DNA from 3 places in the Alicyclobacillus fodiniaquatilis genome. Region 1 is predicted to be linked to each of the others. Evidence: riboswitches for the same ligand, from Rfam matches in the RefSeq annotation. Region 1 holds a riboswitch; each other region holds the start of a gene.
What was found. Region 1 has a riboswitch for cyclic di-AMP ahead of ACFSB2_RS21055 (hypothetical protein). Riboswitches for the same ligand answer to the same signal wherever they lie in the genome.

Region 1 (10,274 bases):
TTCTTAATGCATTCAAAAACAGTTGCGCCGTCGGACAGACACGCGTTCAGGTACACAACAACCCACCGCGCAGTTCGCCTGCCGCACGCCATCAGGATCATCATGACCAACTGCGTCCATCAAGCGCCTCATGACGTTGCACAAGGTAGCAGTTTATTCACAAATATTCTTTTATAGAATCAGGATTTTAGCTGAAGCAGCCAAACCGTTGGCTGCTTCAAGTTATGAAGGGAGTTTATGCATGGGTAAATCCGAAAAAGAATTAAAAATTCAACACTACATGGGCAGCCTGTTGGAAATTGTCGGCTCACTCTTGCTTGTAGTGCTCATTCTGGTCATCTTCGCTTTCGTCTTCAAATATATTGTTCCATTCGTCCTGGCTGCGCTCTTGGCTGTCGTGTTCTTGCCGATTGTCCGCCTGCTTGAACGCCTTGGTCTCCCCCGCATCGCGTCAGTGCTCATCTCCATGCTTGGATCTGTTGTGATCTTGGCGTTGCTCTGTACATTCGCAGCCATTGCCATCGCCAACGAAGCAACGACCTTCTCCAGCACGCTTGCGCCGTACTTCGCACAACTCGAAGACTGGATTGAGCATCCGACGAAATTACAGGCGCTGTTTTTGGGTCATCTGCCGCCGCATGTGGCTGCCGAGATTCAGAATCAAGCGGTGCATTCACTAAGCGGCATCGAGCACTGGATTCAGCTATTTGCAAACGTGCTACTCAACCTTGTGACAGAGTTCCCTGACTGGCTGTTCATCATTGGCATCGCGCTCGTTGCCACCTACTTTATGCTCATCAATCGAACAGCCATGTACCATAGTTTTGTAAAGATCCTCCCTCCAGGTTGGGAAGGAAAAATCTCTGCCACCATTCGCGACATGATACGGGCTTTTGTCGCCACCATTCGCGTGCAACTGATTTTGATGGCGATGTCTGGCGCACTGGCGATGATCGCCATGTGGATACTTCACATCCCGGACGCCTTCATCATGGGCCTGTTGTTCGGTCTTGCAGCCATCATCCCCTTCATTGGCTCATTCATCATCACGATTCCCTGGGCCATAGGCAGCTTTGCCATGGGGGACACATCACTGGGCATCAAGGTGCTGCTGATTCAAGTGATCATCCTGTTGATTGTGCATATGATCACGCCAAAGCTGACGGCCAACAACGTCGGTCTCGACACTTTGTCCACGCTCTTTGCCCTATACGTCGGCATGAAAATCATCGGATTCACAGGGATTTTCATCGGCCCTGTCCTGCTGATTGGCATCAAGTCACTGTTGCGCAAACATCTGATCGGCGATTTGTTTCCTGGTGTGGACACGCTTCAAGAACATCCAGACGATAAACGCACGCCATCGTGATCGACCAGAACGGCAAGATTTGCCGCTTGAATGCGTGTGTGTTAACATAAAGTTACTAAACTTCATATGTGCTCGCTGAATTCCGCAAGGAAGCGGGGGAACCGATATTTTGGGGTGAATCCAGATGTTTCTGGTAGGACATGCAGAAGTCCGAATCCGTCAGCTAACTTCGCAAGCGCATGATAGAGCAATGAACCTCCGTTGGCGTGCCAACGGAGGTTTCTGTGTTTATTCGGCCATATCTCATCAAACCATGACAAAACCAAAAGAGGTGAAGCGCATGTTTGGAACCAAAGCCACTCGCAAGGGAACACTTGACGTGCCCGCTGATAAACCAGTCACCAATCTGCATCGCTTCCGGGCGCATATGTTCGCAGACACGAACGACGTGCATGTGCGCCTGCATGATAGTCGAGCGGAAAAGGACTATCTGGATATCCGCCTCGGTTGTCAAGGTGACGCAAAAGGCAGCAAACTAAAAAGATTACTTTATGTCGTCGGCAGCATTTTTGCTTTTCTGTTGATGGTGTTCATCGCGCGGAAAATCGAGCGACAGAAAAAGGAGCCAAATCAATAAGTTGGTTCCCAAGTATGCGCTCAGCGACCGCAATCCCCGAATACGCCCCCGTCGTGAGTCCTCCTGCGCCATGTCCCGTGGCTACATATAATCCATCGACACTGGGAATGGCGCCGAGCACAGGCATATTGTCGGGGCTCGCCGGGCGCAGTCCAACGCGAACCTCGGCAATGCTCCCCGCCCCCAGTCCAGGGGCGATTCGCAGTGCTTCGCGCAGCAGTTCCTGCATGCCCAATGCCGTTACCCGCGTGTCGTAGCCACTGCCTGTTTCCCGCGTTGCGCCAACGACTACGCGATGCTCTGGGAAAGTCAACATGTAGTGGGAGTGGAACCCGACAATGATGGGCCACTTATCTGTGCGCTGCGCCATCTGCAGATGCAAAATCTGACCTTTTTGCGGCGTGATCGGAATGTCGATGCCTGTTGCCGCGCCAAATTGGTTGGACCACGCGCCACCGCAAATCATGACGGCGTCGGCGGTCAGTACGTCATCGTCGACATGGACAGCAGACACGCGTCCAGCGCTACACGCAATTCTGGCTTCGCCATGCACAACATTCGCGCCGCGACGGATGGCTGCCTGTTTGAGCGCATTGCATAAATACCTGCCGTTGAGGCGCGCTGCATCTGACATGTAAATGGCCCCTGTGATTTCACCAAGCGCGGGAAAATACGCCTTGGCTTCAGCAGCATCTAGACGGGCAATGGTCCCTAGATTTGGTGCGCCAGCCATCTTCCTTTCCAGCAAGAGCCGCTCGACGAGCACAAGCCGCTGCGCTTCTTCTTCATTTGCCGCCACGTACAGACCGCCAACCACCTCGTAACCCGTGTCCGTTTCGCCGTCTTCCGCCAACTGGGCGATGAGTTTGGGATAGTGTGAGGCTGCCGCATAAGAGAGCGGATAATAAGGCGCAGGCGGCGAAAAACTGGACGCTGGTGAAACAATGCCAGCCCCTGCCGCTGTCGCTTTTCCAGTGTGATCCGCGTCAATCAACGTCACCTTCACTTGCGAACGCGCAAGTTGATACGCTGCTGCCGCGCCTACGACGCCGCCGCCAATTACAATCACTTCAGCCTGTGTCGACAACTGTCGAACCACCTTTGTATCTGAATTTTTATCGTTTAACGTTGGTAAAATTCCATTTTCCATCTTGTAGCCATTATAGACGGTCAGCAGGAATCCTTCTACGCCACGCGATATGAATGTAGACAACCAGCAAATCGCGTGTTCGATTCGATCACGCCGACGGCAGTGATTCATATTGAATGAGATTTTCCTGCTGCTGCCCGTGTGGGGCACATGACACATCGCGCTCTACTTCAGATGTCATCTTCAATTTCACAAACACGGACAAAAAATCTGTAGACAATCGAATCTTTTTATAGAGAGTTAAGCGTTTTTTCCGCGATTTTTCACCCTCGACATCGCATGGCGCATCCCTCATGTGAAGCGTCATCATCAGCACATACTCAGGAATTTTTTTGAGTGCGGCAGGGAAACAAATTTTTTTGTCGAATCATGACCGCTAGGAACATCACCTGTCGAAAGACATTATTGAAAGACATATTGATTGTGAGGAAAAAGATGAATTTTAAAGTGAAACTTGCTTCCTTAACCGTCAGTACAATGGCCCTTTTAACCTTTACCCTACCGACTGTTCAAGCAGACTCGTTGTCAGATGAGAATCAAAAGTTGTCGGATTTGCAGAGTCAAGCGTCCAGCTTGTCAAATCAGATTCAATCGAACCAGGCTAAAGCGGCGGCGCTCACCAACGCCATTGATTCGTATAACGACGCGCTGCACAATGTCAGTTTGCAAATCGACACAACCAACCAGCAGATGGCGCAACTGCAGTCTCGTGAAAAGACCTTGACCATCCAACTGGCTAAAAATCAGAAGGAACTGACTGCCAAACAAGATGAACTCGTTCAGTTATTGACCACTGAATACGAAGATGGTCATGTTCCGTATCTAGCTGTTCTATTTCATGCGACCAGTTTTCAAGATTTACTCTCTAGAATTTACAATATGACGCTCGTTTCCAATGCGCAAAACAATGTTGTCAATTCGGTCAAACAATTGAAACAGTCTCTGGTGACCAAACAGAATGCCGTGAAGGCTTCAGAAAACCAGCAGAAAAAAGTAAAAACGCAACTGCTGAGCCTGCAAGCAACTGACCGCACCATCAAAGCATCCCGCGAGCATGACCTGACCCAAATTAAATCCAGAATTCAGTCAGGACAGGCGCAACAAGGTGAACTGGAAAGCCAGATTTCCTTGACACAGTCCCAAATTCAAGCGATTAAGGCTGAGACATTGGCAGCGGAAACGCAAGCCGCAAACCCGTCTTACGTCGCCCAACAGCAAGCATCATTGGTCAGTGCGAGTGCAAGCGGCATCGTCGGTTACGCAGAATCCTTTATGGGAACCCCATATGTCTGGGGCGGTACCAGTCCGTCTGGTTTTGATTGCTCTGGGTTCACACAGTATGTGCTGGGGCACTTTGGTGTATCCATCACCCGCACTTCGGAAGAACAATTCGCTTCTGGCGTGCCCGTAAGTGAAAGTGATTTACAACCAGGCGACCTTGTTTTCTTTAGCACGTATGCGCCAGGTGCATCACATGTCGGCATTTACATCGGCGGCGGCATGATGGTCGACGCTGAAGACAATGGCGTTTCTCTCGATAGCATCTCAAATTCTTACTGGGGCCCAAAATATATTGGTGCAAGACGCTATATCAAGTAAGACTCTGAAATGTTCTTGAAGGACAGCAAGACGACCGACAGACATCGCCATACTATGACACGGACATGTTGATGAAATAGGAAGGCAAGCGGCGCACCTTATTTTCGCAGGGTTCGCCGCTTGCCAAACCAATGAAACCCCTCAATCAATGCGGCGATTTTGCCCAACTGCACGAGAAGCGGCTGAATGGCAAGAAAGGCCATCAGAATAACCGCTGCGACCACACACAGTAAAAGCGCAATCAAAGCCAGTAGTACGATGAGTATGATTAAAAGAATATGCAACGTTATTCCTCCTCCCTCACTTCTATCCTACTAGATTATCCTATTGCCTGCCAGCCATTTACCAATTGAGAGTAAGGAATATATCCCCATTTCCAATCGTGTGCGCCTGTAAATTCCACTCCTATTCCCCAAACCATTGCACCTATGCTCATCCAATGTTATCCTTTAGACATCAGATGACTTAATCACTCGGTCTTATATGCTCTAGTCAAACAAATGAATGTATTTACAGCACGAAGGGGGCCATCATGTCATTACTCCCAGTCCAACAGGCAAAAACATATGAATTGGTGATTGAGCGGATCAAACAAGCTATTCTCGATGGCACATTTGCGCCCGGCAGCCGCCTGCCTTCTGTGAAATCGCTTGCGTCCACACTTGGCGTCGGTCAGGCAGCCGTGCGTGAAGCCATAAGCGCTTTGCGCGTGCTGCACCTGGTCGAAGTGCGGCAAGGCGACGGCACGTTTGTCGCTCCACTTGATGCCAACGAAGTCGCCAATCGCGTTCAGCGGCTCGAAATACTGGCGCAACGGGATGTCCACGCATTGCTGGAATTGCGCATCTGGGTGGAAACAGGCGCCAGCCGCTATGCTGCACAACGGCGCAGTGAAGGGCATTTGGCGGAAATGCACAGCATTCTCGACGCCATGCAACGTGATTTGGGGAAGGCCGAGCTTGGGGAAGAGGCCGATTGGCAGTTTCACTATGCCATCGCCAAAGCATCGCAGAACCCATACATGCAAACCTTGATGGATACGATTGCTGAACGCATTCAATCTGCGCTTTTGGCCAGTCGCCTGGCACTGTACCGCATCCCTGGCGAAGATGCGCGACTGGTTGAGCAGCATCAGATGATTTACGACGCCATTCTACAACAAGATGGCGCCGCCGCAATGCAGGCCATGCAGCAACATCTTCAGCACGTTTCAACCCAATTGTCAGGAGGCGAGATGATATGAAAGTCAGTTTGTTCATCACTTGTGTCGTCGATAGCATCTTTCCGAATGTCGGCGTCGCCATGACCCGAATTTTGCAAGCGCATGGTTGCGAAGTGACATTCGCGCCCGAACAAACCTGCTGTGGTCAGCCTTCTTTTAACAGCGGCTATTGCGACGTTTCTCGCGACGTTGGCACGACGCTTTTGCGCGCATTTGAAGACGCGGATGTGGTCGTCAGCCCATCCGGCTCCTGCGTCGGCATGATTCACCATTACTACCCCGAACTGTTCGCTGACACACCATGGCGCGACAAAGCGAATCAACTTGCGGATAAAGTCTATGAATTCTCGCAATTTCTCGTCAATGTCCTCAAGGTGGAAGACCTGGGCGCCCGCTTTCCCCATACCGTGACATATCATCCATCCTGCCATGGTTCGCGTTTACTCGGCGTCAAAGACGAGCCGCGACGCTTGTTGCATCATGTCCGCGATATGGAAATGGTAGATCTCCCCTATGCGCAAGACTGCTGCGGCTTCGGTGGCACATTTGCCGTGAAGATGGGCAACATTTCAGGCGCGATGGTCGATGAAAAAGCGCAGCACGTCAAAGAGACGCAAGCAGATGTGCTTGTCGGCACAGACATGGGCTGCCTGATGAACATCGGCGGCCGTTTAAACCGAACGGGCTCACCTGTACGCGTCATGCATTTGGCCGAGCTGTTGGATGAAGGTATCCGCAACGGAAAGGAGATCTTGGCATGACACAATTGCGACAAGGCGGCCATGCTACGACTGTCATCAACCGCGCAGAAAATGCGATGCAAGACGAATTCTTGCGCACAGCGGTGCGCTTTACGACAGATAGGCTGCGCAACAAGAAACAGGCTGTGACAGAGACGTTCGGCCAGTGGGAAGCTTGGCGCAAACGCGGTGAGGCGATTCGCGCGCACACCATCGCCAATTTGGATGCTTATTTGGGTTCGTTCATCGACAAGTTGGAGACGTTGGGTGTACACGTGCATTTGGCGCAAGACGCGCCAGAAGCGATGCGCGCGGTGCGAAAAATCGTCCAGGACAAAAACGCGAAAAAGATCGTCAAATCCAAATCGATGGTTACAGAAGAAATCCACCTCAACCATCATCTCGAAGCTGACGGGATACAAATTGTCGAAACGGACTTGGGTGAGTATATCATCCAACTTGCCCATGAGACGCCATCACACATTATTATCCCGGCAATTCACAAAAATCGAGCGCAAATCCGTGACTTGTTCGAAGCGGCCGGCGCGACCAACCTGTCAACGGAGACATCCGCTTTGACTGCATTCGCCAGACAGAAGCTCCGCGAAGAGTTCCTATCGGCGGATATCGGCATCACGGGCTGCAACTTCGGCATCGCTGAGACGGGATCACTCGTGCTGTTCACCAACGAGGGAAACGCGGACATGGTGATGAATCTGCCGCAAACACACATTGTCGTCATGGGCATGGAGCGCATCCTCCCCAGCTTGAGCGATCTGGAGGTGATGGCCCATCTACTGCCCAAAAGCGCCACAGGCCAAAATGTCATCACCTACATGTCCATGATTACAGGGCAAAGGCGCGCGCTCGATCACGACGGCGCCAAGGAGATGCATGTGGTCATTTTGGACAACGGCCGCTCAAAGCAACTGGGAGATCCGCAGTTTCAAGCCATCCTCCACTGTATTCGCTGCGGCGCCTGCTTGAACGTCTGCCCAGTCTATCGACAAATTGGCGGCCATGCGTATGGCTCTGTCTATCCAGGCCCAATCGGGGCAGTCTTGTCCCCCCTCTTGGCCGGCGGCGAAGAATACAGCGATCTCCCCTACGCCTCAAGCCTGTGCGGTGCCTGCTACGAAGCGTGCCCTGTGCGCATTCCGCTGCATGACATGCTGGTACACCAAAGACAGCGGCAGGTGGCATCTGGCCACGGCAAACCATTGGAGCGGATGGCATTCAATGGATATCGTCAGATGTTTGCCAAACCTGGACGTTACCACTTTGCGCTGCGGATGGCCCGCACGTTCCAGGGACCTTTGGTGAAAGACGGTAAGATCCGCGCCAAAATTGGTCCACTCGCCGGATGGACGGCCAGCCGTGATTTTCCGTCTGTGGCCAAAAAATCATTCCGTGACTTGTGGCCCACATTACAACAGGGGGGCGATTCCCATCGACAAAACTGAGTTTTTGCAAAATATCGCCCATCGTTTGCAGCGCCAACCGGGCGCCCCGCCGACAGCGCGGGAAGTCGTTGGCGTGCCGGAATTTTGGGCGGATCGAACAATGACACAAGAGGCCTGTACCGCCCGGTTTGTCGAGCAATTTTCAGCATTGGGCGGCGAGATTCAGACATTCGCTTCTGTAGAGGCGTTAAAAGACGGTTTGGAAGCATGCCTGCAGGAACTGTGCGCCGACTTGATTGGCGCCTGGGGACAAGCGGCAGATTGGCCGCTGGATGTAGAAGATGTTCTGCAGAAGTGGAACGCCATCCGCTGGGATGAAAGCACGGTGACGCAATTTGCAAGTGTGCAGGTCGGCATTACCAGTTGCGCTTACGCGATAGCCGATACGGGCACATTGGTCATGATGAGCAGCCAAGATCAGGGGCGCAGCGTGCATCTGATTTCAGCCGTGCATCTGGTCGTGATGACGGCGGATCAAATTCGCTTGCGTTTGGGCGAAGTGTTCGCTGATGTGCAAAAGCTGGGTGAGACCGCGCCAGACCAGGTGCCGGCGTCCATCCACTTTGTCAGCGGACCGAGCCGTTCGTCTGACATCGAGAATGATCAAAGCATCGGCGTCCATGGACCGGCCCGCGTCATCATCCTCCTGCTCGACGCGCAATAAACGCTGTATTTTCGATACTTTTGACATTGGAATGACGCCATTCGTTTACGGTGGGCTGTCTCTATTTCCAGCCATTATTTGAGACAGCCCGTCCGCTTTTTCATAGATTCCACGTCGCAATTTCTTTGCCGCGTTTGCTAGATTCACCACAGCCGATTGCTCTTCATTTCGAAGATAAAATGCACCACGTCAAGTAGAATCACTTGACCGACCCCATCAACATGTCGTATTTTCACACTATATTCGTCACATAATCTAATTAAAAACGTGGATCATATCGTGATAAAGTTAGTTTGTGTCGTAAGTTCATAGTAACACCTAAGGAGTGAGTCCTTCATGCTAAAAGTAGCTTTATTAAGTTACTGGCACGTACACGCTGGAGATTATGCCAGACAGGCTACAAAACATCCGGATACTGAAATTGTAGCGCTCTGGGATGAAGATTCCGAGCGTGGTGAGAAGCAAGCGCAAGCGCTTTCTGTCCCGTTTTATGCGTCACTTGATGAGCTCCTTGCACAAAAGGACATCGATGGCGTCATTGTGACGACGCCGACCAACATGCACCGCGACGTCATGGTCAAGGTTGCACAAGCTGGAAAGCATATTTTCACAGAAAAAGTAATTGCGTCTACCTTGAAAGAATGCAATGAGATTTTAGATGCAATCGCAAAAAACAACGTCAAATTGACCGTTTCGCTGCCTCGCTTGAATGACCGTTACACACTTGCTATTCAAGAGATCCTGCGTCAAGAACTGCTCGGACAACTGACGCTTGTGCGTGTCCGTCTGTCGCATAACGGAGCGACAGGTGGTTGGTTGCCAGACCGTTTCTTCCATCTCGAAGAGTGTGGCGGCGGCGCATTGATTGATCTCGGTTGCCATCCAATGTATCTGACGCGGTTGCTGCTTGGTGTGCCAGAAAGTGTAAGCGCACACTACGGGCATATCACAGGCAAAGAAGTGGAAGACAACGCAGTGTCCGTCCTGAAATATGCTGACGGCGCTCTCGGTATTGTTGAAGCTGGATTTGTGAATGCGTTTTCTCCTTTCTGTATTGAAGTGCATGGTACAGATGGTACACTTTTATATGGATTCCCAGATGATAAATTGTTGCTGCGCACCACAAAACAAGGTGAAGAAGCTGCAAAAGAGTGGAAAGTGCAGGAACAACCGCCGCAGGCGCCATCGGCCTATGAGCAATGGGTTGACCATATCAAAAACAACACAACTGCCGATGAGAACATCGCACTTGCACTTGATTTAACCCGATTGATGGAAGCGTCCAATTTGTCCGTCCAACAAAACCAAGCCGTGCGCTTGGAGGATCTCAACCGCTGATTTGAAAGGCGGGTCATCAAGTTGACCAAAAGTGATTTGAATGCCAAAGGATTTTCCTCTAAGGGAAGCACGGTCCCGTTCGCCTTTCAGTTGCTGGAAGAGAACCGCTTTGCGCTGGACAGGCTGGATTTGACTTTTGCTTGGGGAAATTA
Region 2 (10,274 bases), on a different contig from region 1:
AGTGATTTGGCGATGGAGCGCGCCAGCGATGTCTTCCCGACACCAGGCGGGCCAGTCAAGCAAATCACAGGGCCAGCTTGTTTATCCACCAATTTTTGCACCGCGATAAATTCGAGGATACGCTCTTTGATCTTTTCAAGCCCATAGTGTTCCTCGTTCAATATCCGCTCTGCACGGGCTAAATCAACGACCGCTTTGCCCTCTTGCACCCATGGCAGACAAAGCAGCCAGTCGATGTAAGTGCGTGCCACTGTGCCCTCTGCTGAAGAGGCAGGGATGCGCTCAAGTCGATTGATTTCCTTTTCGATCTTTTCGTACACATTCGTCGGGAACTGCTTCTCGGCGAGTTTCGCTCGCAGTTCTTCAATTTCCGCCGTGCGCCCTTCACGGTCACCCAACTCGCGTTGAATGGCCTTCATCTGTTCACGCAAATAGTATTCCTTTTGCGTTTTCTCCATCTGCTTACGCACACGCTGATGAATTTTGCGTTCAAGCTCCAGCACTTCGCGCTCATCCGAAAGAATCTGGAGCAACCGCTCCAAACGCAGTTCAATGTCAAACGCCTCGAGAATGTCTTGCTTTTCTTTCACTTTTAACGGTAACTGCGACGCGACCAGATCTGCAAATCGCCCAGGATGGTCGATATCCACCACCGCCGCATATGCTTCTTGATCCAACTTGCGAGAGAGTTTGACATACTGCTCAAACTGCTGTGCGACAGAGCGAATCATCGCCTGCATCTCGGCAGTTGTTCGCACTGAGTCAGGTTCGTTGTGCAACTCCACATTTACTTTAAAATAATCATCCGTCTCGACAAACGAGTCGATTTGCGCACGCGACAAACCTTCGACGACTACGCGGATGGTCCCATTTGGCAACTTCGACATCTGCTTCACGCGAGCCAATGTTCCTACACGAAATAGATCTTCAGCTTTCGGTTCGTCAATTTGCCCATCCTCTTGTGAAGCCAGCACGATGAAATTATCATCCACCATCGCCTGCTCCAATGCGTTGACAGACTTCGGACGACCAACATCAAAGTGTAGCACCATTGAGGGATAGACGAGCAAACCGCGCAGGGGCAACAGTGGATAAGTGCCACGGCGCGACAATGTTTCGCTTTGTTCGATTGCCATCTTCCCACCTCCGATTTCACACGCTCCTTGCGGATTGGCCTTTATTGTACAAAATGAAGAAACCGAAGTCTAATTTTCACACACATCAACTTCGATTTTGCCAAAATAGACGTCCGAATTCAGCAACTTGTTTACTGGGCAGATGTCAGACCGCCATCTACCGCCGGTGCCGATACATCAGGACGATATGCAAGGCGACCATCGTCAAGACCACCGACAATGGCCAGACGTAGCGCATCTTCCAAGCGTTCGACAGGCACAACCTTCACCCCGTCGAGGTGGTGAAACGTCTCTTGCCAGTTGTCTTTCGGAATGAGCACCACAGTCGCTCCCGCTTCGTGCGCTGCATCCACCTTAGCCGGCACACCACCGACTGGACGAATCAAGCCACGGATTGAGAGTTCCCCCGTCATGGCAATCGTATTCAAAACGGGGCGGCCTGTAACGGCTGAGTAGATGGCAACTGCCATCGAAATGCCAGCGCTCGGGCCATCCACAGGCATCCCGCCTGGAAAGTTGATATGCAAGTCGTAATTGGCACAGTCAACGTGCAGCACACGCTTTAACGTGGTCAATACGTTGTCCAGCGACCCCTTGGCCATGCTCTTGCGCCGCGTACTCCGCTCACGGCTGCCAATCGTCTCCTCTTCTACAAGGCCAGTGACCATGATTTTACCCTTGCCAGGAGCGACCGCTTCAGCCGTCACTTCAATTTCCAACAAGATGCCCTGTTGTGGACCGAACACAGCCAAACCATTGACAACGCCAACCTGAGATTGTTCGGATATTTTTCGATCCGGTCGTGGACTGATATGACTGAATTGAATGACCCACTGGACATCCTCTAGCGAAATTTCGTTGCGCCCATCGGACAACGCCACACTGCCGGCCATTTGCACAATATTGACCGCATCGCGACCGTTGGTGGCATATTGCGTCACTTCTTCAATCACATTTTCCGCCATGGGCATCCCCAATTTATTGCCTGCCCCGATGACCACCTGAGCGATTTCCGCCTGCGACAGAGATTTAAAGTAGATCTCCACGCAGCGGGATCGAAGCGCTGGTGGCAACTCTTCGGGTGAACGGGTAGTTGCCCCGACCAAGCGAAAATCAGCCGGCAAACCGTTTTGGAAAATATCGTGAATATGCACCGGGATATGCGTATCCTCGCTGCTGTAATACGCGCTTTCAAGAAACACTTTGCGATCCTCAAGAACCTTCAACAGCTTATTCAGTTGAATTGGATGTAACTCTCCAATTTCGTCGATGAACAACATGCCACCGTGCGATTTTGTCACTGCCCCTGGCTTCGGTTGCGGAATGCCCGCTACACCCATCGCGCCAGCGCCTTGGTAAATCGGGTCATGTACTGCCCCAATCAATGGATCTGCAATGCCCCGTTCATCAAAGCGCGCCGTGGTCGCGTCAAGCTCCACAAATTTCGCATCACTGCGAAATGGCGAAGACGTGTTCTTTTTCGCTTCCTCCATGATGACTCGCGCTGCGGCCGTCTTGCCTACACCAGGTGGTCCATAGACAATCACGTGTTGTGGATTGGAGCCGCACAACGCCGCTCGAAGCGCACGAATCGCGTCCTTCTGCCCGATGATATCCGTGATGACCGCTGGACGCGTCCTTTCGGCCAGCGGGACGGTCAGTGAAATAGACCGCATTCTACGAAGCTTTTCCAACTCTTTTTTAGATTCCCGTTCAATTGCATGTTTGTTGTGATTTTGCGTCCTTAACAAATTCCAAAAATACATCCCGATCACGATGCCAAAGAAGATCTGGATGGCCGCAAGGATCCCAGCAGTCATATATGTCCCTCCCCAATACAATCGACGAAACAATATGACCAGTATTTCCTTGCACACCCCTACATAAACCAAAAACGGCGCCCTTTGGACGCCGCTTTGCCAATCTTTTTTACTTATCCGAGCAACAAGACCTCAAGCTGTTTCTTCCGATTTGCGCGTAAACGGAATGGAACTGCCATCCTTTTTGAGCACGATGGGCGTATCTTCCCGCAGTGCAGCCTCTTTGGTGATGATACACTTTTGAATATCATCCCGTGACGGCAATTCGTACATGACATCCAACATGATGGACTCAATAATCGCGCGCAGTCCACGAGCACCAGTGCCCCTGCGAATGGCTTCTGTCGCAATGCTCGAAAGCGCATCCTCATGGAATTCCAACACGACATTGTCCATATCCAGCAACTTTTGGAATTGCTTGACCAAGGCATTCTTGGGTTCTGTCAGAATCTGTTTCAAAGCCGCTTCATCCAATGCGTCCAATGTCGTCACCACTGGAAGACGTCCAATGAACTCCGGAATCAAGCCGAACTTCAACAGATCTTCAGGGAGCGCTTTGTGCATGATGCCGATGTCTTTCGCATCCTGCCCCGCAATGGCGCTGCCAAAACCGATGACCTTGCTGCCAAGACGACGTTTGATAATCGGTTCAATCCCGTCAAAAGCGCCGCCGCAAATGAACAATACATTTGTGGTGTCAATTTGAATAAATTCTTGATGCGGATGCTTGCGGCCCCCCTGCGGCGGTACACTAGCCACCGTGCCTTCAAGAATTTTGAGCAACGCTTGCTGCACGCCTTCACCAGAAACGTCGCGTGTGATGGACGGATTTTCCGACTTACGCGCAATTTTATCGATTTCATCGATGTAAATAATGCCGCGTTCGGCCTTTTCGATGTCGTAATCCGCTGACTGAATGAGCTTCAGCAAAATGTTTTCGACATCTTCGCCAACATAACCAGCCTCAGTCAAAGACGTCGCATCTGCAATCGCAAAAGGAACGTTCAAAATCTTCGCCAGTGTTTGCGCAAGCAACGTCTTACCGCTACCCGTCGGCCCAATCAGCAGAATGTTACTTTTTGCAAGTTCAATATCTTCACTTTTTTGCGTTCCAGCATTAATTCGCTTGTAGTGATTGTACACCGCAACAGACAACGACCGTTTCGCCTGTTCCTGCCCAATCACATATTGATCTAAAATGGATTTGATTTCTGTTGGTTTAGGTACATCCTTGAGTTCGAAATCCTCTTCCTCACCCAACTGTTCCTCAACAATTTCGTTACACAATTCAATACATTCATCACAGATGTATACGCCGGGACCGGCAACCAACTTGCGCACTTGCTCCTGTGTCTTACCACAGAAGGAGCACTTCAGTTGACCCTTTTCCTCGTTAAACTTGAACATGAAATGTTCCCTCCCCAAGAATGAGGTTACCACGACTTTGAGTTCTAGACAAAACGACCGTCCAAAGCGACTCCTCGTATTCCTTGAACCATCACACTTGCAGGGACCCTTTTGCCAATACCTCGTCAATCAGTCCATACTCTGCTGCCGCAGCGGCTGATAAAAAGTTATCGCGATCCGTATCACGTTCAATACGCTCTAGGGGTTGCCCTGTCCTCTCAGCTAAAATCTGGTTCAATTTAAACTTGGTCTTCAGCATCCAGTCGGCATGAATCTGAATATCAGATGCTTGCCCCTCGACACCACCAAGCGGTTGATGAATCATAATCTCAGCGTTCGGCAGTGCATACCGTTTTCCCTTCTCACCAGCAGCCAACAAAAATGCGCCCATGCTCGCAGCCATCCCCACGCACATCGTGGATACGGCTGGACGAATATGTTGCATGGTATCATATATGGCTAGTCCTGCGGTTACAGAACCTCCAGGACTGTTGATGTACAACTGGACATCTTTGTCTGGATCATCCGCGGCAAGAAAAAGCAGTTGCGCAATAATCGCATTTGCAACATTGTCGTCAATTGCGGTTCCAAGCAAAACAATTCGGTCCTTGAGCAGACGCGAATAAATGTCATAAGAACGCTCACCGCGACTGGTTTGTTCAATCACATATGGCACAAGACTCACACTGCCGCCCCCCATCAACCATCAAGGTATACCTCTGTGTGTGACAAGACAAGGTGACATGTCACCTTGTCTTGTCACACACATCATTCGGTTTTTACAGTGTACCGCTTTTTAAGCCAGTTTGCTATTTTGTACGAGCAATTCAATCGTTTTACGCGTTGCCAAATCATGCTTGAACGACTCTAAATTCGGGTCGCGAACGCCCATCAGCTCACGAACTTTATCCAACTCCAGACCTGTGTTGGCAGCCACTTTTTCAAGTTCTGCATTCAGGTCATCGTCGTTCACAGTCACGCCTTCAGCCTCTGTGATGGCTTCAAGCACCAAACTTGTCCGAACGCTCTTTTCTGCCGCCTCACGGAACTGATTGCGCATTTCCTCCATGCTTGTGCCGGTAAACTCAAGATAAGCGTCAAACGGAATCTGCTGCATCTGTAACTGTTGTGAGAAAGAATTGAGCTGATGATCAATTTCATGCTCCACCATTACGCTCGGCACGTCAATGGTAGCATTTTCCGTGACCTTTGAGACCACTTCGTCTTCAATAAACCGCTTGTGATCCTGCTCGGCACGTTCTTCCAGGCGTTTTTTCAAATCAGCTTTGTATTCATCCACGGTCTCGAAATCGCTAATTTCCTGCACGAACTCATCGTCCAATTCACGGAGCACTTTCCGCTTGATATCGTGCAACACGACATGGAACTTAGCCGCTTTATCTTGCAATGACTTTACGTGGTAATCCTCTGGGAAAGTCACTTCGATATCGCGCGATTCTCCTGTTTTCAGACCAATCAACTGATCTTCGAAGCCGCCGATGAACGTGCCAGATCCGATTTCCAATTGGAAGTTTTCAGCTTCTCCGCCTTCAAACGGTTCATCATCCACAGTTCCGCGGAAATCAATGCTCACTGTGTCCCCGTTTTCAATGGCGCCATCTTCCACAACTTCGATTTCAGCATGGCTTTTGAGCACCTGCTCAATTTCTTGGTCGATGGTCTCATCGGTGACATCGAATGACTTATCTTGAATTTCGATACCCTTGTACTCGCCCAATGTCACTTCCGGTTTCACCGTGACAGTCGCTTTAAAAATGAACGGCTTTCCTTGTTCTAGCTGAACGACATCCACACTTGGACGATCCACCGGTTCAATTCCAGCTTCCTCCACAGCTTCTTGATAAGCTTGTGGCAAAAGCAAATCAACCGCGTCTTGGTACAGTGCTTCCACACCAAACTTCGCTTCAAAAATCCGGCGCGGTACTTTGCCTTTGCGGAACCCTGGAATATTTACATTTTTACTCACCTTTTTGAAAGCATCGTTCAATGCGTTGGCAAATCGGTCACTTGCGACCTCTACTTCCAATACGCCAACGTTGACCTCTGTCTTCTCCCACTTTGCTGTCATGAAAAAACGTCCTCCTAACAGTCAATGATCTGCGCATAAGCAAACCACAATCTTCAAATCGCCAACAATATCCTTATATAGCCCGGCTCATGAGGACTGATATAAAGCAGACCCCGCCCCACAGCGCGAGCCTATGTATCGCAAGCTGATGCCCAATCTGCGAAGTGAGCATCCCAGCGTGGGATGCTCACGAAATTGCCAGCGTGGCGTCCCAGAAGGGGCTCAAACCCCTGACCCACAGCTCACTTTAGAAGGCCGATAAAGCCACGTGGCAAGAGTAACCCAATTGGCGTAAATCCCCCGGTTTTATAGGGGTTTGCGATTTTTGATTATCCATTACTTATCATCTTTTGTCAACCGTATTCAGTCTTTGTGCCCGTATCGTTCCCAAGCGATAAGATGCAGATGCATGTCTATACTGATATCTCCAAAGCCGAGTTTCCTGGCGTCGCGCCATCTGCAATACAGGCAATTGATTACTTGGGCAATTGAAAAGGCAATGTGCTTACAACGACTTCACGGTGTCTCAACATCCACGCCCGTATCAGTAACGACGACTGATTATGCAGAATTTGGTGCCACCATTTTTTAGGGATGAATTGACCGATCAACAGTTGGATATGATCAGGTTTCCCGTTTTCATAATTCTCCAGTCTCTTGATAAAGCGAGACAGCGGGATAAGCAGCGAGCGATACTCGCTCTTCACAGTGACTAGGCGACATGGCGCTCCCCACTCCGCCCACTTCTTTTCCATCAGTTCAATAGACTCATCATCAAATCCGATATATAGCGCTACCACATCGGTTGTCGTACTCAAGGCAAAAGATACCGTTTGTCGAACAATCTGGTGGACACTTGACACAAGTACAATCGAAATGACGCGATGCTTCAACGGCGGTGAATGTTCGATATCAATTCGAAGGGCATCTGCCACGTCGTTGTAGTGCTTGCGAATTCGCATCGCCAGAAAGACCAAAATCGGCAGAATGACAAGAACGATCCACGCTCCGCTTGTAAACTTTGTCACAGCAACCACGACGGATACCACCGCGGTTACGATCGCGCCGATCAGATTGATAACCGCCTTCACTTTCCAACCGCGCCCCTTGACCTTCGTCCAACGCCGTGTAAGGCCGAGTTGAGCAATCGTAAATGCAAGAAATACGCCAATAGAGTACAAGGGAATCAGGGCGTTTGTCTGAGCGCTAAAAACCTCTACTAAAAGGATGGACAATGCAGCCAGCACAATCATGCCATTCGAGTAGCCTAGTCTGTCTCCTCGTATGACCAATGCCCGTGGCAGAAAACCGTCGGCCGCAACGAGCGCTGAAAGCTGTGGAAAACCTGTAAATGTGGAGTTTGCGGCCAAGATTAAAACAAGGAACGTGGCCCATATGATGACTTGATAGATAATGCCGTGTCCGAAGTATATCAAAAGCAGTTGCGAAAGCATGGTGTTATTCTGACTGACAGAGACACCCTGTACGTATAAACTGTATGAATAACCAAGCAGTGTGACTGACGTCACAATCCCTAAAGACACGTAGGCTTTTATGGCGCCTGATTTTGATTCGCGGAAAATGGGAACAGCATTCGAAATCGTTTCTATACCTGTCAACGACGAACAGGCCGAACTGAATGCCTTTAGGAGAAGCAACAGCGTCAGCCCTTGAGGGATCGTTCCCCACGTGGGCGTGTGTGTTTGTACAAACCCATGCTTCAATTCATTCGCAAAACCCGTTCCGACCAAAAACAACATGCATACCATAAAGAAGATGGTTGGCGCGGAAAAGATTTTTGCAGATTCGCTCACGCCACGCAGATTGACAAAAAGTATAATCAGTACACAGAGCACCGAAAGAGATGTTTCATGCGGAGCTAAAGCTGGGTACGACGATGCCATCGTCTGAATGCCAGATGAAACCGACACTGCTACGGTTAAAACATAGTCGATGAGCAGCGCGCTTGCAGCAATCAAGCCAACCCATTTGCCCTTAAAGTTATCCTTTGCGATAGCATAGGCGCCACCGCCACTCGGATAGGCAATGACACCCATGATATAAGACGTGATGAGAATGACCAACAACAGAACGGTCGAAGCCGTGATGGGCACAATCATCCATTTCACACCAGGCCCAAGCTTGCTTAATTCCGTAATGCCAGCCTCAGGACCGTACGCGACGGACGAGTACAAATCGGCGGCAAGAATGGGCAACGCAATTCCCCAAAACAACTTCATATGCGATTGGTTCAATTCTCTGGTTCGCAATGGTCTGCCAATCAAGAGTCGCTTTACGTTTCCAAAATTGAATAATGCAAACATCACGGCGACAACAGCCAAACTAATGAGCACGGGGTGCACCCAGGGGATGTCTTTTGTCATTTTTATCTATAACCTCCATTAACTCCTTCTTGATTATTCGTCTCTAGGTTTTTGTTATACATAAAAATGCATAGGAAGCACCCCTCCTGCAACGCCGACGAAGTTAGCTGACGGGTTCGGGTGGCAGTATCACCCGTCCATTTGGATTCACCCCATAATACGTGGTTCCTCCGCTCCCATAGCGGGATTAGGCGTATATCAAATCAACATAGATATTTTACTCCCGTTGTAGAGGATATCAACATGGACGGTTTTTGCGACCTTCATTTACTTAGCGCATTTGGAGCGTGATCGAACCTAGCGTCGTGTGGGAATGAATTTAAGATAGGTGGTTGAGGGTGTTTCGCAAAAAACGACTACAAGATACTCGTTTTTGGTAACGGTTACAAAATTGATGTTCACAATGCAAGCGATTTACACGGAGAAAAGTTCACATTGCAAGCGTTTCACTCCCAACCGCTGTTGGTTGCACAGCCATATACTGTAGTCAACAAGAAGAAAGAGGTGCTGTACCATGCAACCATTCGATACGAAAGCAATGCAATTCGTATACCAAGCTCGGCTAGAATTGGCCGCAAACAATCGCCGTGGTTTTGGGATTGTGAAACCGGCAAACACAAACAACTTTTTCCGCAAGCTGTGGAAGACAATCACTGAACCAAACTCACGAGTCGAAACCAACCGCAAGTTCGGAAAGAAGTCAATTTCCTGATGTAGGGAATTGGCTTCTTTCTTTTTTACGCTTGCACATTTACCTCTACCCTGCTTCACCTCCTATATACGTCACTCCAATCGTGAGAATAAGATCGGCACTTTGGTGCCGTGCCATCCGCAATGCCTTGATTGACTGGCATTTTCATGATTCTGCTTGTGCAGGACGCATCACGCATGGCGGTCTGCAAAAAGCATGCCGCTTTTATTCTGCTTGCACTTATCCATTCAGTTCATTTTTCCGAATCACTACTGAGCGGTCGCTGTTTAAATTCCACCTTTGCACTGGTGTACATGCCCGTACAAGCCTTTTGAAATCCACATAAGATGTGGCATCAAATAAAAAGAGGTGAAAACAGATGACCGCTTTACTTGATGCTCGTACCTCCCAAAACGCCAGCACTGCGGGTTCTATCGCCGTCCCTATCCTTGTAATTGATACACCACAACTATTCGGTCAAGTCGGGTTGAATCTGTACAATGCGCCAACAGACAGCACAATTGACGTACAATTTTCAGGAGTCATTGCGGTACAACTCCCTCTTGCGCTCGTCGCCATCACCATCACAGTTGTCCGTGGAACATTGTCAACTGATCCAGTCGTATTCTCGCAGAGTTCCACATTTGATCTATCCGTCTTGGCGCCGCAAGATATTGCTTTCAGCGGTTCGGATTTCAATGTACCTCACGTTGCCAACCAGCCGTATACCGCATTTATATCCTCAAA
Region 3 (10,274 bases), on a different contig from region 1:
GATTTTTTAAAACTTGACCTTCGTGTTGGCACCGTTGTAGAAGCAGAACCCTTTCCAGAGGCACGTATTCCAGCGATCAGAATGAAAATCGATTTTGGCGATTTTGGAATGAAACGTTCGAGCGCACAGATTACAAAACGATATACGCCTGAATCGATTGTAGGTCGGCAAGTCGTCGCCGTCGTGAACTTCCCGCCAAGGCGAATCGCTGGATTTGAATCAGAGGTGTTGGTCCTTGGTGGGGTTCCAGAGAAAGGTGATGTGATATTGCTTCAGCCTGATGGTGATGTTCCAAATGGAACACCCATTGCCTGAAGCTAATTTACTAGGAGATAAATTATTAGGAGATAGATCAGATGCACAAATTCTACATTGCGTCGAGCTTTCGAAATATTGATGCTGTTCATTACGTAAGCCAACATTTGAAGAGTAAAGGTTACATTCAAACTTACGATTGGACCGAAAACTCTGAATCCCACCACACTCTGGCCTTTACTTTTGAAGACCTGAAACACATTGGGCAAAAAGAAAAGCAAGCTGTATTGGACGCTGATATTTTAATTGTATTGTTGCCAGGTGGAAAAGGAACCCATGTTGAATTAGGGATTGCACTTGGACACGGAAAGCGGATTTTTCTTCACTCACCTGACCAGGCGATAAATCAGCTCGAAGCGACAAGCACTTTCTATCATTTGCCTGAAGTTGAAAAAAGCTATGGGAGTTTGGATGATTTGGTGGAAAAAGTAACCGCATGATGACGCTTGATGGGAAACTGTGTGATAGGTGTGAACCATAGTTCCGGTATTACTTTTAACTAGCAAAACACTTGGGGGGCAAGGAAAATGACCCAAGATTTCACCATTCGGAACGGAGAAGTCGATGATAAATCCCTTATTCAGAAATATGGAGAAATTGATCCTGAATGGGCACTGAACGAAGGACTTCTTGCGGTAGCTTTTTCCGACACCAGTTTTCATGTTTTTATTGCTGAGACGTCAAAAGAAGCCGTGGGGTACGGATTGATGCGTATGGAGCGTGGCTCAAATCGTGACGCCATGATTTATGTTGTCTATATCTCGAAGCATGCCCGCCGTCAGGGATATGGCATGGCTTTGATGAATCACATGCTCGAAACTGCAGCAAATTCAAACTGCAAAATCGTTCGCTTAATGGTCAATGTTGATAACGTTTCGGCGTGTACTCTATACAAGAATCTTGGTTTTACTGAGCGCAGGATAGAGATGCACTTGAACTTGGAAAACAAATAGCGTCCTTATTCTATCGTATCAACGGCGATTTCCAACGGCATATATACCTGAAAATCGCTTTCGCAAAATCGCTCTCAAAGTATGCAAATCGTTCAATACACGTTTCACATCCGGGTGATGAAGAATTGACAAGAAAACCGCTAGCATTGCTCACAGTCATCTTCGCGTTGTTTTTGAGTGGTTGTGCACAAAAACAAAATGAGAATAGCTCCATGCATGCCGCTCCTCAAGTGCGTACAAAAGAAACTCAACCGCGCAATGTCCTTTTGGCCCTACATTCCGATAATAGCGAACACGAAACTTTTATCTGTAACGCCTTCTTAATCATGTACACAGTCCAATCCGTATCGTACTACTCAATTGAAAGCAGCCCTAAAGGTGAGTCCCAAGCAGGATGCTTTGGGACTCACGATGATGCACGTTTGTTCGTGTTACCCAAAAAGTGAAGGTAACACAAAACCTATCGTTCTGTTTTATGTACTGATATCTTTATAAATTGATCTCTACTTATATACCGGGATTGGTTGATTTTACATAAAGAGGTCCCCAGTAGTATGGGTCGTTTAAATCTCGTATCTGAACACCCTGTGATGAGGTCGCAGAGATAAATTGACTATTCCCGACGTAAATACCAACATGCGAAATCTCTTGCCCATCCGTATTAAAGAAGACAAGATCACCAGGTTGTAGATTTGACTTTGCTATCGTTTGTCCAATTTGTGCTTGATCAGCTGCTGTCCTGGGAAGAGATATGCCAAAATGTGCGAACACTGTTTGAACCAAGCCAGAACAGTCGATTCCCTTCGAGGATTCTCCTCCCATTTGATACGGTGTACCGATAAATTGTTTTGCGTAGCTAACGATTTGTTGGCCAGAAACAGCGGAAGGACTAGACACCTCATAATCAGTTAAAAGAATTTGCGTGTCATTTGATATGTTCCATGTTGTTCCGTTCCATTGTGATTTAATGCCCAAACAATTAAGAATCTGCATGATGTACCATATGGGCATGTATGTAGTTTGATTCCCGGAGCTAGGATCTACATTAACAATTTGATTGATCCTCTGAACAAAGGTTCCGTTTATATAAATTGAACTAGAACCATTGTCGACATGTAGATCACTTACATTTGGAGTATGAGATGTGCTGAGGTTCCAAACAGGACTTTTCCATGTACTATGAATATTGGCGTTATCGAGTGCTTGCATGATGTACCAAATTGGCATATACGTTGTACCATCATGCACGACGGCAGACGGTTTTGAAACAATTTTCCCGTTCAATGCGATGGATTTTTGCTGTAAAGCTGGACGATTGGTACTCGCAAATGCTGTAAGAGGATTGACAGTGACCGCAATACTAGCACAAACGGCACTAGTACGTAGAGACATAAGGACTTTTTTCTTCAATCTTTCGGCTCCTTCTGAGTCCTACGAGGTTAGTTGTCGGGTTCGGGAGAAGGCTCCCCTACACGATTCGCGATTCACCCCAGTTAAATCGTCCCCCGTTCTTGCGATTCGGACATTTAATCTCAATATTCAGTTGACTGGACAATTTGATTGAAAGGATTTATCTCAGTAATATTAAGATTCGTATGAAAGGTAGCAACTTTAAGGGTCAAGCATGTAACACATGGGCGCATGATAGTTACAAATGCGCTCGGCAACCACCATTACAGTACGCTCTGGTAAGAAACATCATGGAATTGCTCTCTGGGAGAGGGTTATCACATATGTGGGATGAATTCTATTCAAAGGGTTATGGGTAAAAGCTGGGTGTTATGGGTTACTGTTGGGTGTTTATGTATCTTTCATCAATATCTCCAAGAGCGTTTTTTCAGGTGTTTCAGCCCCAGCAGGGGCAGGGGCCGACTGGATCGATCCCCTATTTTAATCCTGATATTGTCACCAAATCGCAAAATTAATAAACCTTTTATATGGAAATGCGGGCTTCTTGTATCGTTCCACTATTTTCTGTGATGCGAAGGATGTTTATGTCCCCTTGGTGATGTATGCCTCTTTAACGATTTTATCCTAGGACGCCGCCTTTTCGTCGGATGTATAGCCTGACTTTTTTTATAAGCTGCAGTCGCAACCCCCTGCGATGCTGGATAAGGGCCAACATCAAATTTTTCTGGTTTCACCCCCGACTCGGCAATTTGGACGATATCTTTAAAGATTTTTGCCGCATTAGCCGATGGGTCAAGTGGTGACATCGTTAAATGGTATTGAGGAGACGATTTATCGTACCCAATGTAGACAGACCCGACAATATTCGGGGTGTATCCATCAAACCAGGCATTCCTAACCCAATTGGACTCCCCAGTCAGTCCAGGACTGTACTGAACGGTCCCTGTTTTCCCGGCAACACCCCACCCCGGCACTTTGGCTACAGTCCCGGTTCCGTAATCAACAACATCCTCCATCAATCGAGTCATATTTGTAGCCGTTGTTGGTTTCATTATCGCTTTTGAAGAAGAATGAAACTGATATACTGTTTTACCCGATTGATTTACCACACGCGTGATTAAATGGGACTTCATTTGAACTCCATTGTCATCGAACGGTTCATATGCTTGAGCCATTTCCAGTGGATTCACTCCATATTGCATACCGCCTATGGCGACACCTAGGTGCTCCCGGTCATTCTTGGTTAGTGCAATCCCATCTTTCATTGCAAACGATGTTCCCGTAGCTATCCCTATTTTGTCGAGGAGCCAAACAGATGCTACGTTTTGGGACCACTCAAGACCATACTGTAACGTGACTTTTGCCGGTGCATTCGCGTCCCAGTTTTGCGGTATGTAACCACCACCAAAATCCTGAGGACTGTTATCGAGAATAGAACTCGGTTTCCACTTCCCGCTTTGGATTGCTGGTGCATATTCCATAATCGGCTTGATGGATGAACCAGGTGAGCTGTTCGTGTAGGCTCTATCCAACCCTAATTGGGTAAATCCTTGCTTGCGTGAACCCGCAGCTCCAAGAATGCCACCTGTTTTCGGGTCGAGAAACACAGCGGCTCCCTGGACAACTGTACCCGACGGTTGCCCAGGGAAATCATGATCGTAATTTTTGCTCCAAAAAATCGTATCTACTGCCTTCTGTACGCGAGGATTAATTGTCGTATAGATTTTCAATCCGCCATGCAGAAGTTGTTCCGAGGTAATACCGATGCGCGCTGCGTAATCAAATAGAAAGTTCGTAAACAACGGATATTTGTCCCATGACTCGTCCGGAAACGCATGATACTTAACCCCTAATGGCGCCTTCTCCGCGATAGTTGCCACTTGAGTGCTAATGTATCCGTATTTAACCATGTTGAGAAGAACTTGATTGCGCCGCTCTAATGCAGCCTGTGGGTGAGCCAATGGATCGTACTCCGTCGGTGCTTGCGGAAGCCCTGCAAGTAGGGCTGCCTGGTCAAGAGTGAGCGTCTCCGATGGGTCCTTGAGATTAACCCCGAAATAACGCATTGCAGCTTGGTCTACACCGTCACTATTTTCACCCAAGAAAACTTTGTTTAAATACATGGTCAAGATTTCTTGTTTGGTAAAAGCCCGGTTAATTTTAATACCAAGAATAATTTGTTTCAGTTTGTACGATATGGTCTTGTCATCATTTAAGTACACCATTTTGGCGAGCTGGTCTTGAATTGTACTTGCACCTTGATCCGCACTTCTGTGCAATAAGTCGACCAAAAAGGATCTAAAAATACTTCTCACATCTACGGATGATCCGTTCCAATAATTGTTATCCTCAGTCGCGACAATCGCATTCTGTAGGTTTTTGGGGATCTGATGATATTGTAAGTCCGTCAACGTGGGTCCAATTTTCATATATTTCGCCCCGGTCGTATCGTAAACAACAGTAGGCTGAGCTGTTTTTGTTAATTTTGATAAATCAATTGGAGTGTGCTGATATAGTCGAAAAAACCAGTCTGAAAAGACCGCAGCAGAAGATGCTGCAATCACGAATACTCCTCCGCAAATCAATAAAGTGGTTTTCCATTTCACAAGCGTCTCCCCCTATCGATTCAAGCTGCCAGGAGTAGTCGCTCCCGTACATGAAAAAAGAGAATATGCGACAGTAGACATACGAATGCCACGAGACTGAAACATCAGGACTAGCATCGCATTGAGCATCTTACGCTTGAGATCTTATAACATTATCAGGACAACCATCCAAATCAAAATATGCCAATTTACTTATATGAATGTTTTGCAGGATGAATCCTTGATTTGAGATTCCCCAGCGTATAGTGGTTTTCTTTATTCTTCAGAACATCAATTTTCAATTTGTGAATTGAATGATGATCACACTTTTGGATCTCCACCTCGACCTTCGTGGCCTCTACGGAGTCTCTTTTTCAGGCCTTACATTCTATTGTTCCGCCTTTCGAAAGTAGTGGCAGTTGTGCTGCCCGCCTGGGTCGTTACCCGACCCTCCCAAGTTCTTGGCATCGGAAGATATGATTTATCGATTCACCACTTTACTTGAATAAAGTACCATTGATTTATAAGTCTTTATACCACATATTTATACAGTTATTTCATAGCATAAAGATTATAAATGTATAACTCTTTATTTATAAGGAGATGCCGTCCTCGTGGAAAACCAAAAACAACTAAGAAAAGGCATTGGACTGTTTATCGCGACTGCGTTGGTCGCTGGAAACATGATGGGTTCCGGTATTTTCATGTTGCCTGCAACGCTGGCTCAAGAGGCTGGACCAGGTTCTACCATGATTGCATGGCTACTTACGGGCATTGGTTCAATATTTTTAGCGTTATCATTTGCGAATCTGGGCAGCCGCTATCCTCAAAGTGGTGGACCTTATGAATTTTCTAAAAGAGGGTTTGGAGATTTCATCGGCTTTATCAATGCTTGGCTATATTGGAACGGCTCTTGGATTGGAAATGTAGCCGTCATTCTTGCCATTGCAAGTTATGCAGGGAATCTCATACCGACGATTTCTAGCAAACATCTGATTGGATTCCTTGTAACAAGTGCAATTCTATGGATATTCACCATAATTAACATCTTAGGTGTACGCTTGGCCGGCAAAATCCAGACGGCAATCACGGCATTTGAGATCATCCTGTTTTTAATCTTTGTCGTCGTTGCAGCGATGCACTTCCACGCAGGCAATTTAACACCGTTATTCCCTGCGCACAAAGGAGCTGGTGCGGTATCTGTAGCTGCATCATCTACCCTCTGGGCTTTTATTGGTCTTGAAAGTGCCACAGTTGCCGGAGGAGAGATACGAAACCCACAAAAGAACATACGTCGAAGCACTATTCTTGGTATATCGATTGCAACACTACTCTACATGGCTATTAACTTCTTTGCTATGGGGGCAATGAATCAGAAAGCTCTTGCCGGAAGCCCTGCACCAATTTCAGATATTCTCGCTCAATTTTTTGGGACAGGCATCGGTCGACTAATTACCATAGCAGCTGTCATCAGTATCCTTGGAACAACCGTCGGTTGGCTACTATCCACAGCTCGTGTTGCTTACGCAGCTGGTGTAGACGGTGTCTTCCCTAAATCGTTTGCCAAGGTTCATGCCAAATACCAGACGCCCTATATGGCACTTATAATTGGCTCTGTTTTAGCGAATATATTACTGTTAATGAATTATACGAAGAGCTTTAACTCAGCGTTTAATTTCGTGGTCTTACTGGCTACACTGAGCTATCTCCCTGTATACGCGATGACTGCAGCTTCCGAGATTCGGTTGATGAAGAAAATGTATGGCAAAGTAACTGTATTGAAATTCATCAAGGTGTCATTCATCCCATTGCTCGGCTTTATCTATGCTGGCTGGGCAATTTACGGATCAGGTGCGAAGACAGTCATGTATGGGTTTCTACTCTTATTAGCGGGAATTCCGTTTTACCTATACATGAACTATAAACGTGAGGCTGTACCTGAAGAGAAACCTGCTAGTAGCATAACTGCAGACATATAAAAAACCGCCGGGATGTTTCAAACTATACATGCCTTCCGCCTGGGTATCCGTGTTTTTACGGAATTCCTGGGCGGATTTGCATTCTCTACAAATATTCATTTCCATTTAGTTCAGGATGGAGACTATGGGACGAATAAATAATTAGGAATCAAACCCTACCTGTAGAGTAGGGAACTGGTTGCCCAGCCCCCGATGCTCCCTTTAACACAACCATTTCGTTTATCTTAATATCCTTCTGTTCACATGTTCCAAACGAGACTCTCTCACCAATTCAACCATTAACCCTAAAATGCTCTAATTGTATTCTAAAACATCCGTCGATAAGAGGTAATGTGTTTTCCCCAATAACTCCCATGTCCCAAACTAAGATACCCGACCTTTCCAAGTCCCCCACCGCAGTTGATGAAGCGATTGTTTCCCACATAAATGCCCACATGTTTACCCCGTTCAAAAATAATTAAGTCTCCTGCACTTCTTTCTGAAAAGCGAACAGGCTCGCCTACATGTAAGTACTGTCCGCGACTAGCGGTGGTGAAACGATAGCCAAGTGCGTGATGATAAACATATTCTGTGAAGTTACTGCAGTCAAAACCGTATTGTCCACGATCTTCGTTGTGTCCCCATATGTATTTGGTTCCAAGTTTGCTTCGTGCAACCGCCAGCACCGCATCTACTTTTGCTTGGTGGCTTGATTCCTGACCTGCCCTCGGTTGGATGTTATAGTCTATGCGCACCCCTCGTGGCGGCAGGTGAATACTTGCCATTGCCATGACCGCATCTTCCTGCATTTGTGACAACGCCGGATGGCTACTGTCTGGTGAGATGAGTTCTGGGGGGACGTCCACTGTACGAGACTGATGTGTTTTGTCGTTGATGAGCAGGACGTCTCGAATGTGGGCATCGGGATATGTCGAAGTCGCAAAATTGACCACACTTTCCGAACTAGACGTATCGAGTATGTCTTCGCCGTTTTGTTTATTATCAACGGGTGTCATGTGGATAACAACCTGCTGATTCTTCTCTTGGTAATCTACTTGAACGGCTTTTACCAATTTTGTGTATGCATTGTATTGTACAAACGGAACCTGTGCCGCAGCTTGATTTTGGCTTTTTTTCGTTTGGGGTTGACATCCAGCAATCGTGCACATCATCATTACACTGAGTCCCCAAACGGCAGGTTTTTTAAGTTTAGTGAACTGCATTCTCTCCCTCCTTGGAAGATCATCTTGCTCTTAATGGTTACGTTTTCCTTTGTGTGTGTGAGATATCCACGTAGGGCGAAAAAATTAGGATGCCGCTTGTCACTTACGAAAAGTTTGCAAAGAGCGTCTTAACCTTGTGAGCTGAAATAACATGAAGAAAACATGAAGGAATGCGCCACCTTTAACACAGTCGACTTGCCAACGCCACAAGGGCCAGATGTCAGCTTTATCGTGCTATCAATGCTATAGTTATCCTTAAAACTAGGAATCTACCCTCACACTAGTTGGGTAACTTCTACCTCCTGGCTATGCCCTCCCCAGCCCCATGAAAAATGACATCACACCGAATCTTAAGGGAGAAAAGTATCTCATTTTCAGACATATGAGTGAGGTGGCCATTTTGAATAGTTACGATTTTGACAAAACGATACTGATAACGAAATCGGAGAATACACAGACACAAGAGGCGTTCCGGGTTGCTTACTATGCACTTAAGGAAAAAGGCTACGATCCGATATCCCAACTGGTCGGTTATTTGAATTCAGGAGATCCAGCGTATATCACGAACCAAATTGATGCCAGGAATACCATTCACGGAATCGCTCGAGGAGACTTGATGAATGAATTGGTGCTTGCCACGGCGGCTCTACGATTCCGAGGCAACTGACACATCAGAACATGGGCTGACAATATGACACGATAGGTCTGCACTCCGGGCAGGCAATTTATCTATACCCGGAATACCGCGGCTACAATGGAAGTGGCGGCACCGTCCCAGGCATTTTAGGTGTGATTCACGATATCAACAACGCGATCACGGCGACCCAGTCGTTAAAAGGTCTTCATGTGAGCAGACTCTATCTATATGGAATTTCCTTGGGAGGAGGCGCAGTACTACAACTCGCTTCGGAACGCGACGACGTAAAAGCCGTTGCCGTCGACAGCCCGTTTGTCGGATTTGACGCGACCATCAAATGGTTTGATAAGCTGGGAAAATAGGAGACATCCTCCTATATTTCGAGCATGCATAAAACATTTTTACACCTATTACGGAAATCACCTAGCTGCTGCGGCTTATACCGCACGCTCCCCGATTGATCACATTTCGACCATTCACGCGCCAGTTCTGTTGCTCCAAGGGACAGACGACCATCGTGTGATCTGGCAAAGCGTTCAAGCATACGCTGAAGACATGAAAAAAGACCACAAGACCGTGAAATTCGTACTGGTGAAGGGCGGTCAACACGGTCTGGTGGATCACGCAAATACATATGGCGAAGGGGTGTCATTCCCTGACACATGGTTTCAGAAATACGGTTTTCCCGAACCGCTCTTTTAAGCAAAATTGATTTTCCCATTGCAAGTCATCTGTCTTCGCATCGACCGCTATTTTTGCTTGTCCTATTAGCATGGGTATAGATGGGTCTGAAGTTCCCGCACACACCACAGCACTCCAAGACCCATGCCACCTTACTTCACTTCGTTCTCGGCTTCCCATCTCGCCACTTCTTCGCGCACGCGTGGCGCCACCTCTGTCCCCAACAGCTCGATGGCTCGCATCACATCCGCATGCGGCATCGATCCGACAGGCACATGCAACATGAACCGCGTGATGCCGACGTGTTTGCGCAAATGGATGATTTTCTCGGCGACCACGTCAGGACTCCCAACATAAAGCGCCCCATCAAAGCTACGCGCAGCGTCGAAGCTGGCGCGATCATAATGTCCCCAGCCACGCTCGCGGCCAAGGACATTCATCGCCTGTTGCGTAGGGCGAAAGAACTTTTCAGCAGCCACTTCAGTAGTCTCGGCGATAAACCCGTGCGAGTG

Region 2: linked by a shared signal. The riboswitch ahead of ACFSB2_RS09700 (APC family permease) and the one ahead of ACFSB2_RS21055 (hypothetical protein) in region 1 are both predicted to bind cyclic di-AMP.
Region 3: linked by a shared signal. The riboswitch ahead of ACFSB2_RS25850 (C40 family peptidase) and the one ahead of ACFSB2_RS21055 (hypothetical protein) in region 1 are both predicted to bind cyclic di-AMP.

Annotation. Positions count from the first base shown of each region.
Region 1 covers NZ_JBHUCX010000087.1:13,798-24,071, forward strand. The annotation lists gene ACFSB2_RS21050 (AI-2E family transporter) at 242-1,369, shown strand; cyclic di-AMP (ydaO/yuaA leader) riboswitch at 1,433-1,562, shown strand; gene ACFSB2_RS21055 (hypothetical protein) at 1,650-1,946, shown strand; gene ACFSB2_RS21060 (NAD(P)/FAD-dependent oxidoreductase) at 1,900-3,033, opposite strand; gene ACFSB2_RS21065 (C40 family peptidase) at 3,532-4,695, shown strand; gene ACFSB2_RS21070 (hypothetical protein) at 4,794-4,979, opposite strand; gene ACFSB2_RS21075 (FadR/GntR family transcriptional regulator) at 5,228-5,938, shown strand; gene ACFSB2_RS21080 ((Fe-S)-binding protein) at 5,935-6,678, shown strand; gene ACFSB2_RS21085 (LutB/LldF family L-lactate oxidation iron-sulfur protein) at 6,675-8,120, shown strand; gene ACFSB2_RS21090 (LutC/YkgG family protein) at 8,194-8,784, shown strand; gene ACFSB2_RS21095 (Gfo/Idh/MocA family protein) at 9,121-10,122, shown strand; gene ACFSB2_RS21100 (AraC family transcriptional regulator) at 10,144-10,274, shown strand, end outside.
Region 2 covers NZ_JBHUCX010000024.1:75,217-85,490, reverse strand. The annotation lists gene lon (endopeptidase La) at 1-1,136, opposite strand, end outside; gene lonB (ATP-dependent protease LonB) at 1,268-2,956, opposite strand; gene clpX (ATP-dependent protease ATP-binding subunit ClpX) at 3,089-4,363, opposite strand; gene clpP (ATP-dependent Clp endopeptidase proteolytic subunit ClpP) at 4,455-5,048, opposite strand; gene tig (trigger factor) at 5,160-6,452, opposite strand; gene ACFSB2_RS09700 (APC family permease) at 6,929-8,836, opposite strand; cyclic di-AMP (ydaO/yuaA leader) riboswitch at 8,914-9,040, opposite strand; gene ACFSB2_RS09695 (hypothetical protein) at 9,351-9,548, shown strand; gene ACFSB2_RS09690 (hypothetical protein) at 9,907-10,274, shown strand, end outside.
Region 3 covers NZ_JBHUCX010000100.1:39,713-49,986, reverse strand. The annotation lists gene csaA (chaperone CsaA) at 1-315, shown strand, start outside; gene ACFSB2_RS25860 (group-specific protein) at 357-755, shown strand; gene ACFSB2_RS25855 (GNAT family N-acetyltransferase) at 843-1,268, shown strand; gene ACFSB2_RS25850 (C40 family peptidase) at 1,776-2,678, opposite strand; cyclic di-AMP (ydaO/yuaA leader) riboswitch at 2,682-2,802, opposite strand; gene ACFSB2_RS25845 (transglycosylase domain-containing protein) at 3,236-5,284, opposite strand; gene ACFSB2_RS25840 (APC family permease) at 5,878-7,242, shown strand; gene ACFSB2_RS25835 (C40 family peptidase) at 7,548-8,444, opposite strand; gene ACFSB2_RS25830 (IreB family regulatory phosphoprotein) at 8,827-9,111, shown strand; gene ACFSB2_RS25825 (hypothetical protein) at 9,291-9,443, shown strand; gene ACFSB2_RS25820 (alpha/beta hydrolase family protein) at 9,376-9,783, shown strand; gene ACFSB2_RS25815 (LLM class flavin-dependent oxidoreductase) at 9,915-10,274, opposite strand, start outside.